2 regions of the Lysinibacillus sp. RC79 genome follow, and region 2 is predicted to be linked to the other one. Evidence: riboswitches for the same ligand, from Rfam matches in the RefSeq annotation. Region 2 holds a riboswitch; the other holds the start of a gene.

Region 1 (4,730 bases), on a different contig from region 2:
CTGCTAAACGGTCTTCTAAAATAGCAAATATTTCATCATGGATACCTATTGTTTGGCCATATGTGAACGTAAGATTTGGATAATGCTCACGTGCATGTTCAATTTCTGCTGGAATATGCAGTTTTGAATGTCCAGCATGAAGAAGAATAATCGGAATAACATGTACCTCTGTAGCACCCTTCTTCACACAGTTCGTAATACCTTCTTCAATGTTTGGAGATGCAAACTCTAAGAAACATGTTTCCACTAAAAAGCTTTCATCAATACGAGGTGTCATTTGCTCGATAAACGTGCGTACCTCATCATTTCCTGCTGCTAAACGGCTCCCATGGCCGACAAATAAAATTGCTTTCATCTCATTACTCCTCACTAGTCGCCGCACGGAGCTGGCTCTACTTTTATTTTTGAAGACATATCCTGATACGTAAAATGTAGGATCTTTTTCACACGCTTAAAGTATTTAAACAAACGTTCATTTGGATGTGCATTTGCTTTATATTCTTCGATAATATCGGTGATAAGTCGGATGAGCTGTTCAGGCTCTAAGCCCTCAACAACTGGCTGAGCCGCATGTGCTGTACGGCCAACCGGCTTAGCACCAATAAAAACATCAAATTTACTTTTGCGATAAACAATGCCAATATCATCAAATACTGCTCGATAACATGCCATACCGCAGCCGTTAAAGCCAATATTTAATGTTTTCGGTAACGACATACCACCAAGCTTTTCTTGAATCTCTTCCGCATATGGAATCGAATCGGCCTTTTCCCCATAACAGAAGTCACAAGCCTTTAACGATAGCACGTCGCCAATTGGTGTTAGCAAAAAGCCAACTTCACGAAGCTTTGCGGTAATCTCTTCAGGCTCTGACGTTGGAATTTTCAAATGAATTTGATGGTCTGGTGTATACTCCATCGTTCCTTCCTCACCAACTACCTCAGCTAACGTCATCATTTGTTGAGGAGTAAAAAACTTATTGGCTACCCCTGGACTAACCGCTAATTCAAAAATAGATTCGATTTTTTGTTGAACACGCTTAGGTGTTACTTTCACCGCGCTTGTTCCATTCACCAGAGCAAGAGCAGCTGTCGCCATTTCGAGTGACGATTTTTTAGGCTTTGGTTGAGGTGTTATTGCTAAACTGGGCTTAATACGATTTGCATTGGGATCTGTATCAAAATCATTACGCGCTGCTCCTGTTTCTTGATTCATCGCCCATGGTTCATTTTCTTCCTTCAGTCGTTGATGTGGTCGTAACGGTTGTTTTTCTTCACCAAGTGTATATTTGCGCTGATAACCACGTGGCGTAATCATTTTATTGTCGTAGAAGAATGTTGTTGAATTCCCGATAATAACTGTTGTTAACATGCCGATATCATGTTCAAGCATTTCTGCTAAAGTCGTCATCGTAATTTCCTGACGGTCACGATACGCGCTTTTCACAAGCCCAACCGGTGTATCTGGCGAACGATATTCTAATAAAATTCGTTGAGCCTCTACGATTTGTCTCGTACGACGTCCACTTTTTGGGTTATAAAGAGCAATAACAAAATCCGCCATTGCTGCTGCTTCTACTCGTTTTGCAATTAAATTCCAAGGTGTTAAGTGGTCACTTAAACTAATGGTGCAGGCGTCATGCATAATTGGAGCACCTAGTAAACTTGCACACGAATTAATAGCTGAAATACCTGGAACAATTTCTACCTCGATACCAGTTGCTTCCGTCCAGCCTAGCTCGATCAATACCTCATACACTAATCCTGCCATTCCATAAACGCCTGCATCACCGCTGGAAATAACCGATACGATACTTCCTGCCTCTGCTTGACGCACCGCTTCCTGTGCACGTGAAACTTCCTCTGTCATACCAGTACTAATAATCGACTTTGCACTAACTAAATCCTGAATCAGTTCAACATAAGTTTTATAGCCTATGATCATATCACTTTGTTGTAGTGCCTCCACAGCACGAGTCGTAATATGTTTAAAGTCTCCAGGGCCAAAGCCAACTACGAAAATCTTACCTTTTTGCGCCATTTTGTTACCCCTCTTTCACCTTTTCAATACCTTTAATGGCTGTTGTTTGTGCTGTACGCTGCAACGAACCTTCACGCAATGTAAAAACATGCTCATTATGTAACGATTCATGATTTAAATCTTGTACGAGTGCCTTCGCATGCTCCGTTGTCGGCACACGGTACCAATTCCCCTGAGGATAAGCAATGACAACACAAGCATCCTTACACCTACCATTACAGCGGGTCCTTGTCGTATGTATTTCCTTATCAAGCGCTAGCAACTGTATTTCATCACGTATTGCCAATGTAATGTCCTCAGCATCTTTTTTCATACAGCTACTACCATTGCAAATAAAAAGATGTGTTTTCATCCCCTCTAAATTCCAAGTCGTCATAGTTGTTCTCCCCTCATTTGCTTTTAGGAAAAAGAAAAAACCTTTACTCTAGTCGAAGAGTAAAGGTTAAGTAGAAGCCAAATAAAAACGAATATATACAGGTACTCGCTCTCGCTTCAACTTCTCCCTCCGAAAAGTTTGCATGCATCATCCCATAAGCAGGTTTCCTGACTTAAGCTTCTTTTTACTATCGCGCCTTCCTAAGTTTTCACTAGTGGCATCCGCGATTTCATCAGCTATTACAGTAGCGGGGGCTGTATCGGATTTTCACCGATTTCCCTATTATCTTGAAAATATTCAAGCACTTATGGATGTTTTATATGAATTTATGATCTTTCATGTAATTGAAAACTGTTTCTATCATATCTTATTATTTTAAAAATTCAATATTTCTTTTTTAATTTGTGACAATTTTTTTAATATTTCATAGCAAAATGTGAAATCTCTATCTATTTATCAGAATTTTCGACATAGATCCTCAATTGAAAATTTTTTCATAAAAAGTATAGCATATATATGGAAAATCATGTTACACTTTGTCGTGAAATCTCACAACTTCATCTTTTTTCGGTGCGAATTGTTCATCATTTCGCTTAAAAGGGAAGCCGGTTCAAGTCCGGCGCGGTCCCGCCACTGTATTAGGGAGTTTTATAGATAATGTCACTGTCCAAAGGATGGGAAGGCTTATAAAACGTTGAACTAAAGCCAGGAGACCTGCCGAAAAATATGTGATCGTTTCAACCTACGAGGATAGGTGTGCGGCTTAGCAGACTAGAATTTTATTTGCTTTTTTTAGCTATGCACTTTTCCAAAGTTGGAGAAGTGTCTTTTTTATTTTCGCACGCTAATTCGAAAAATTTTAATGTGAGGAGGAGAGATTTTTGAAATTCTCAGCTTGGAAGCTTAGTTATTTCTTATTGGCATTTTTATTCGTGCCAAATCGTGCATTTGCGATGCATATTATGGAGGGCTTTTTGCCAATTGAATGGGCGATTTTTTGGTGGGTCGTATCGATTCCTTTTATTATTTTAGGATTACGTTCTATTCGTAAAACAATTGATGAAAATCCTGAAACAAAAATGATTTTAGGTCTATCGGGTGCCTTTGCCTTTGTGCTATCAGCCTTAAAAATCCCTTCTGTAACGGGGAGTTGCTCGCATCCAACTGGGGTTGGGCTTGGAACAGTTCTTTTTGGACCATTAGCGATGAGTGTTATCGGAACAATCGTATTATTATTCCAAGCTTTACTTTTAGCACATGGTGGGCTTACAACATTAGGTGCAAACACCTTTTCCATGGCAATTATGGGCCCTATTATCGCTTACTATGTATTTAAGGGCTCACAAAAAATGGGACTATCATTTTCCATCGCTGTCTTTTTAGCAGCAATGCTTGGTGACTTAGGTACATATATTGTCACTTCTGTACAATTAGCTCTTGCCTTCCCTTCTGAGGTCGGAGGCTTTATGGCTTCATTCACAAAGTTTGCTGGTATTTTTGCGTTAACACAAATCCCTCTTGCTGTTAGTGAAGGAATTTTAACAGTGATCGTTATGAACTTCCTGAAAAAATACAATGTGAGTGAATTAAAAGCTCTACGTGTTTTCTCAGCAAAGGAGGCACACTAAAATGAAAAAAAACTTACTGCTTTTAGCAGTTGTTGTGTTACTAGCAATCGTTCCCCTATTTATTCAAAAAGGCGCAGAATTCGAGGGTGCTGATGGCGAAGCGGAGGCAGCAATTGGTGAAATAGATGCTAACTATGAACCATGGTTTGAAAGCTTATGGGAGCCACCAAGCGGTGAAATTGAAAGCTTATTATTCGCACTACAAGCTGCTATTGGCGCTGGATTTATCGGCTATTTCATCGGCTTAATGCGCGGCAAACATAAAGAGGGTTAAGCGATGTTACTCATTGATAAGTATGCTTATATGAATAAACTAGCGTCTGTTCATCCGCTAGAAAAAATGACGTTATCCCTTGGACTACTTATATTGTCGCTTATCATGAGAGATGAACGAATTTCACTCATTACATTTATTGTGATGAGTGCTTTTATCATTTTAGGCGCAAAAATTCCTACAAAATACTATGCAAAATTACTATTGCTACCTGGATTTTTTTTACTATCAAGTTTAGTGTCAATTTTAATTTCTATAGCACCAACAACTAGCGCGCTACCAACGCACATTTGGTCATTTTCACTTAATAGTTGGACGATTTTTATCGGCAGTTCGAGCCTCGTGACAGCGCAGCAGCTTTTTTTCATCGTCCTTGGCAGCATTAGCTGTTTGTATTTTTTAATTCTCACAA
Region 2 (4,730 bases):
TTTTTTTCACAATTCTCGATAAAATCAGTTGAAAAATCACTGATTATAAATTTCTTAACTAAATTTAATTTATCCTTTGAAGCTAGCAATTCATATAACGCTCGAGTACCATTAGCCGAACCAGCTCCAACTTCCATTATCGTTACTGGCTCCGTTCTATCTTTTATTTTATCGTATATGAATTCTGCAACAATCTCTGAAGGAATAGACATCCCAGGATGGCTAAAATAAGATTGCCATAGTGACACAGACTGCTGAGCATATAAACCTTCTTGTGACATTTCGCCCAAAAATATTTCATTTGCATGTTTAAGTGGCAACTTTAATAATTGCGTTGCTCCTGGCATTGTCTTCCCAACCACACTTTTTTCAAGTTGTAGTAAATCAGGGGATGGAATAGTTTGGGTAATCATATATCTAGTTCCCTGATTTTCATCTATTACTTTTTCCAAAATATTTTTTGAACATAACCAATTACACATTAACTCTAAAGGTCTTTTTGAAGTTGCAATATTATAACCTTTATTTTGTATAATCTCATCAATCGTCAAAGCTTTTGAACTACCGAAAATATTCTCCTTATTGAATATTTCACAAATAATACTAATTGCATACTGATTTAAAAAATTTAATCCTACTTTTAAATGAAGATCTTTTTCTTTATTTTCAATCCATTTATTAATATTCTCCAACTATTTTTCACTCCTTTCCCATAATTTCCAGCAAGTATATTCTGGGTAATTACCAATTTAAATACATTTAAACATATTTTTACATATACTTACACTTTTAACTATATTGACCATTTTCAGAGTTGTCAATATCCTAGAAAAAATATTTATTTTATCCATATAAAGGAGATAATAACAAGATATTACTCCTGCAACTTAAAACAAATCATTAATTTCTTAATTTTTTGATATTAAACATGACAAGAGCTCATTTTTTGATGTCGAAAAAAGAGATTGATAAAAAACGATTACCTTTAATGCGCCTGGATAGAAAAAAATGGAAAGGGGATTAATTTTTAATTTGCTAGAAATATCTTCTTAACATTGTAAAATATCTCCCGAAAATATATACAAAATACACATAACTAAACTTACTAATAAATTATTTATATGTAATTTATATCTCAAACTTAACAGAATTTACGCAAAAAAAAATCCGTAATTCCCGCAATTTTCTTAAGATTAATATTTCATTTACGAATATTTTGATTTGTAAATTTTTTTCTAATAAGTAGAATTTTATGTCAATTCGTGCTATTATGCCTTTATAATAATTAGATAGATAGGAGTGTTTAATTTGAGTATACTTACACCCAAAGAGTATAAAATTTTGCAAAAGATAGCTGAAGATAAAACAAATAATGATATTAGTGAGGAATTAGGAATTAGTAAGAGAACAGTTGAGCATCATATCTCTTCTATTATCCGAAAGCTAAACGTAGATTCTCGTGTTGGTGCGGTTGTCATAGCAATAAAATTAGGGCTTTTGCATATTTGAATTTGATACACTACAAACTTTCAATTTCTTTCCCCAAATATTATATATGTAACTTTAAATACATATCATGCTAATCTCGCTAACTTATTTTTAAAGAAAATAAAGCATGCAATTATTTATAGCATACTTTATCATTTAAATTTTTTTCTCATGCATTTTCTAGACAAGGGGTTATAAAATCCAATCATAAACTCCGTTTCATTAGAATCCTATAATAATCTGTTTACCTCATAATTTACCAAGTATTTATAAAATAACATTTAAACCTCACCTATCATTAAATGTGTAACATAAAAAATTATAAAATTAGTATTGGAGGGCATAGAACCTTTTAGAATGTTAAAGAATACTCTAAAGTAGTTAAAGCAGAGATTAAAAGAACAGAGTCAAGAGATATACCCAACTTAGTTCCTTTTCTCTACTTAAGCTTTTCCTATTTTATTAAGGTTTAATAGAAAAAGAATTCATAATCTATGATTACTTTTCTAACAGCAGTATAGATTCTTCTAATGTAGCCATATTTTTCATCATGGAGCAAGCTGCGTCCAATATAGGAAATGCTAAAGCTGCACCAGAGCCCTCGCCCAATCTCATATTCATCTGTAGCATCGGTTCAACCCCGAGCATTTCAGCAGCAATTTTTGCACCTGGTTCTTCAGAGGCATGAGAAGGAATGATATAGTCTTTTACGTTTGGTTCGAGTTCGTATGCAATAAGTGCAGCAATAGTAGAAATAAAGCCATCTATAACAACAGGTTTACGATGTGCGGCGGCAGCAAGTATCACTCCAGCCATAGCACCTATTTCTAACCCACCGACTTTTGCAAGAATATCAATAGCATCATCGCGATTTGGTTTATTTAATACAATAGCATTGTGAATGACTTCTACTTTATGTGCTATTCCCCCTGGTCCAACACCTGCACCGAAGCCTGTCACTTCATTCGGATGACATTCGCGAAGAACCGATAATATGGCAGCACTCGGCGTGGTATTGCCAATACCCATTTCACCTGTCCCGAGTACATTTATCCCCTTGTTTATTTCTTCCGTAGCTACCTCAATTCCTACTTCAATAGATTGAATGGCTTCTTCCCTTGACATAGCAGGACCTTTTGCCATATTGTCCGTTCCATATTTAATTTTTTTTAGGATGACACCAGCATCATGTGGAATATCTTCTTTTACGCCAACATCTACTGTGACAATTTTAGCATCTGTGATTTTTGCGATAGCACAGACACCAGTCCCTCCTCTAGGAAAATTTAATGTTTGAAAGACCGTCACATTTTGTGGATTAGATGTCACCCCTTCATCACAAACACCATGATCTGCGGCACAGACAATAATCGCTTTATTATCAATCACAGGAAATTGTTCGCCTGTAATTCCGGATAGTTGCACAGCAAGGGTCTCTAGTCTTCCCAAGCTTCCAGGAGGCTTGCAAAGTGCATCTATGCGTTCTCTTGCCTTCCCCGTCATTTTGTTGTCAGCACTTTGAATGTTTTGAATCGTCTGTTGTAATAATTGCATGAAAATTTCCCCTTTCTTTTTTGCCCTTGTTACTCGAAGATTGATTTAGAGAAAAAAATAAAAAGCCTGTAGTTTATTCCATAACAAATAAACTACAGACTTTTCCATCGTCTATATAATACGAAGCAGATAGGCAGGTCTCCTGGCTCAATTTCAACATTTCGTAGAACCTTCCCAGAACGATGCTAGTGGCATTCTCTATGAAACTCCCTTTTACAGTGGTGGGACCGCTAAAGCTTTTCACTTTATTCCCTATTCTCCCGCAATGGGCACCTAATGCTTTTATGCAATTACTTTAAATCTACGGGAAAGTGGTTTTTGTGTCAATATATTTGATTAAATGAAAAATTGTTCCAGGGATTCCTTCGAAAATTGATTCATATCGCGCCTACCCAACCATAATCCATTTTTTCTAGGTAAATTCCTAATCGTTCACAAGTAACGGATGCAATTAAGTTTCTTCTTTCCTAAAATTATAGTAGGGAAAGTAATTTTAGGATGTAAGTCTATTGAATAGAAATATGCTGATGACTAACATGAAAAATAACTACATTTCAAACTTAGCCTTCATTTTGCATTTTCCTAATCTCAACAATATTCTTCCAAATCGCTCTATCAACTTTGGCAAAACTACGTATGCTTGGCGTTGTATTTACTTCAAATAATACAGGTTTTCCTTCAAGATTTATTCCAAAATCAATGCCATATTCTCTACAAGGAAAGTGGGATGCTATTACTTCAGCTGCTAAAATTGAATCTTCTTTTAGAGAATCTATTGTTTGATCTTTCTTTGTATTATCCATCATCAAATAACCTGATAATAATTCATCCATCGATATTGCTTGAGAACCCCGATTTGAATTGACAATCCCATGATCCTCAGCTGCAATCCTTCCGTAAATTCCACCAATTACCCATTTTCCCTTTAGATTTTGAACATGAACACGAATGGATATTGAATCCCCATCAGGGGTTAGACTTTTGACCCCCTCCTGTATAATATAAATTCCGCTTAATCTACCGTGTTTCTCATATGGATGTAGAACTTGATGGAAATCCTCAATTGCTGCTACACACTTATTTATTTCTTCACCTTGCATGGTAAATCCGTTAAAACAATAGTGTCCATCTTTTCTTTTGTATACTTTATACATTGCTCTTCCTTGTCCAGTGCTATCATGTTTCACATAAATATACTCATACTTATTTAATAAATAGATTAGGTTTTCTAGACTGTAAAGTGTTGATTCTGGAATGCAGTTAGTTGTTAAAGGATTTTGTTTTAACAGTAAGAATTGTTCCCATTTTCCAAGTCCGTTTTTCAATAAACTCACCTCATTTAGTTAGATATTTTTATTTCTTTTGTATTAATAGTGTAGTCCTCCCCACTTATGGAGGTTACTGTATTGTATGTAAATAGATTTATCTTGCATGGGTGAGTGAGACTTGGTAACGCGACTAATATCTCCTATTTTTCTGTTAGAGTCAAAATAAATTTACTACACTAGAAAAGTAGCATTATGATTGTTCTCAATACATCCATTTTATTGATTTCAAAATCATTAGCTTCTAATATATTTGCCCTGCTAATCTTTACTTTTAGTCATATAGACATGTCGAGTATGGGGAGATGGGAGATATTGAAAAAAAGGACGAATTTTTTTAAAAAAATATATTCAGACAAACTT

What was found. Region 2 has a riboswitch for cobalamin ahead of cobT (nicotinate-nucleotide--dimethylbenzimidazole phosphoribosyltransferase). Riboswitches for the same ligand answer to the same signal wherever they lie in the genome.
Region 1: another riboswitch for cobalamin. It lies ahead of ABH968_RS23935 ((2Fe-2S) ferredoxin domain-containing protein); the one in region 2 lies ahead of cobT (nicotinate-nucleotide--dimethylbenzimidazole phosphoribosyltransferase).

Annotation. Positions count from the first base shown of each region.
Region 1 is NZ_JBGCCD010000037.1:38,484-43,213, reverse strand. It holds gene ABH968_RS23945 (sirohydrochlorin chelatase) at 1-355, opposite strand, end outside; gene cobJ (precorrin-3B C(17)-methyltransferase) at 370-2,040, opposite strand; gene ABH968_RS23935 ((2Fe-2S) ferredoxin domain-containing protein) at 2,045-2,416, opposite strand; cobalamin riboswitch at 2,556-2,740, opposite strand; cobalamin riboswitch at 2,968-3,152, shown strand; gene ABH968_RS23930 (energy-coupling factor ABC transporter permease) at 3,298-4,044, shown strand; gene ABH968_RS23925 (energy-coupling factor ABC transporter substrate-binding protein) at 4,046-4,318, shown strand; gene cbiQ (cobalt ECF transporter T component CbiQ) at 4,322-4,730, shown strand, end outside.
Region 2 is NZ_JBGCCD010000003.1:51,998-56,727, forward strand. It holds gene ABH968_RS04015 (class I SAM-dependent methyltransferase) at 1-692, opposite strand, end outside; partial or broken gene ABH968_RS04020 (response regulator transcription factor) at 1,306-1,509, shown strand; gene cobT (nicotinate-nucleotide--dimethylbenzimidazole phosphoribosyltransferase) at 1,987-3,042, opposite strand; cobalamin riboswitch at 3,158-3,334, opposite strand; gene ABH968_RS04030 (YheC/YheD family protein) at 3,603-4,367, opposite strand; gene ABH968_RS04035 (hypothetical protein) at 4,683-4,730, shown strand, end outside.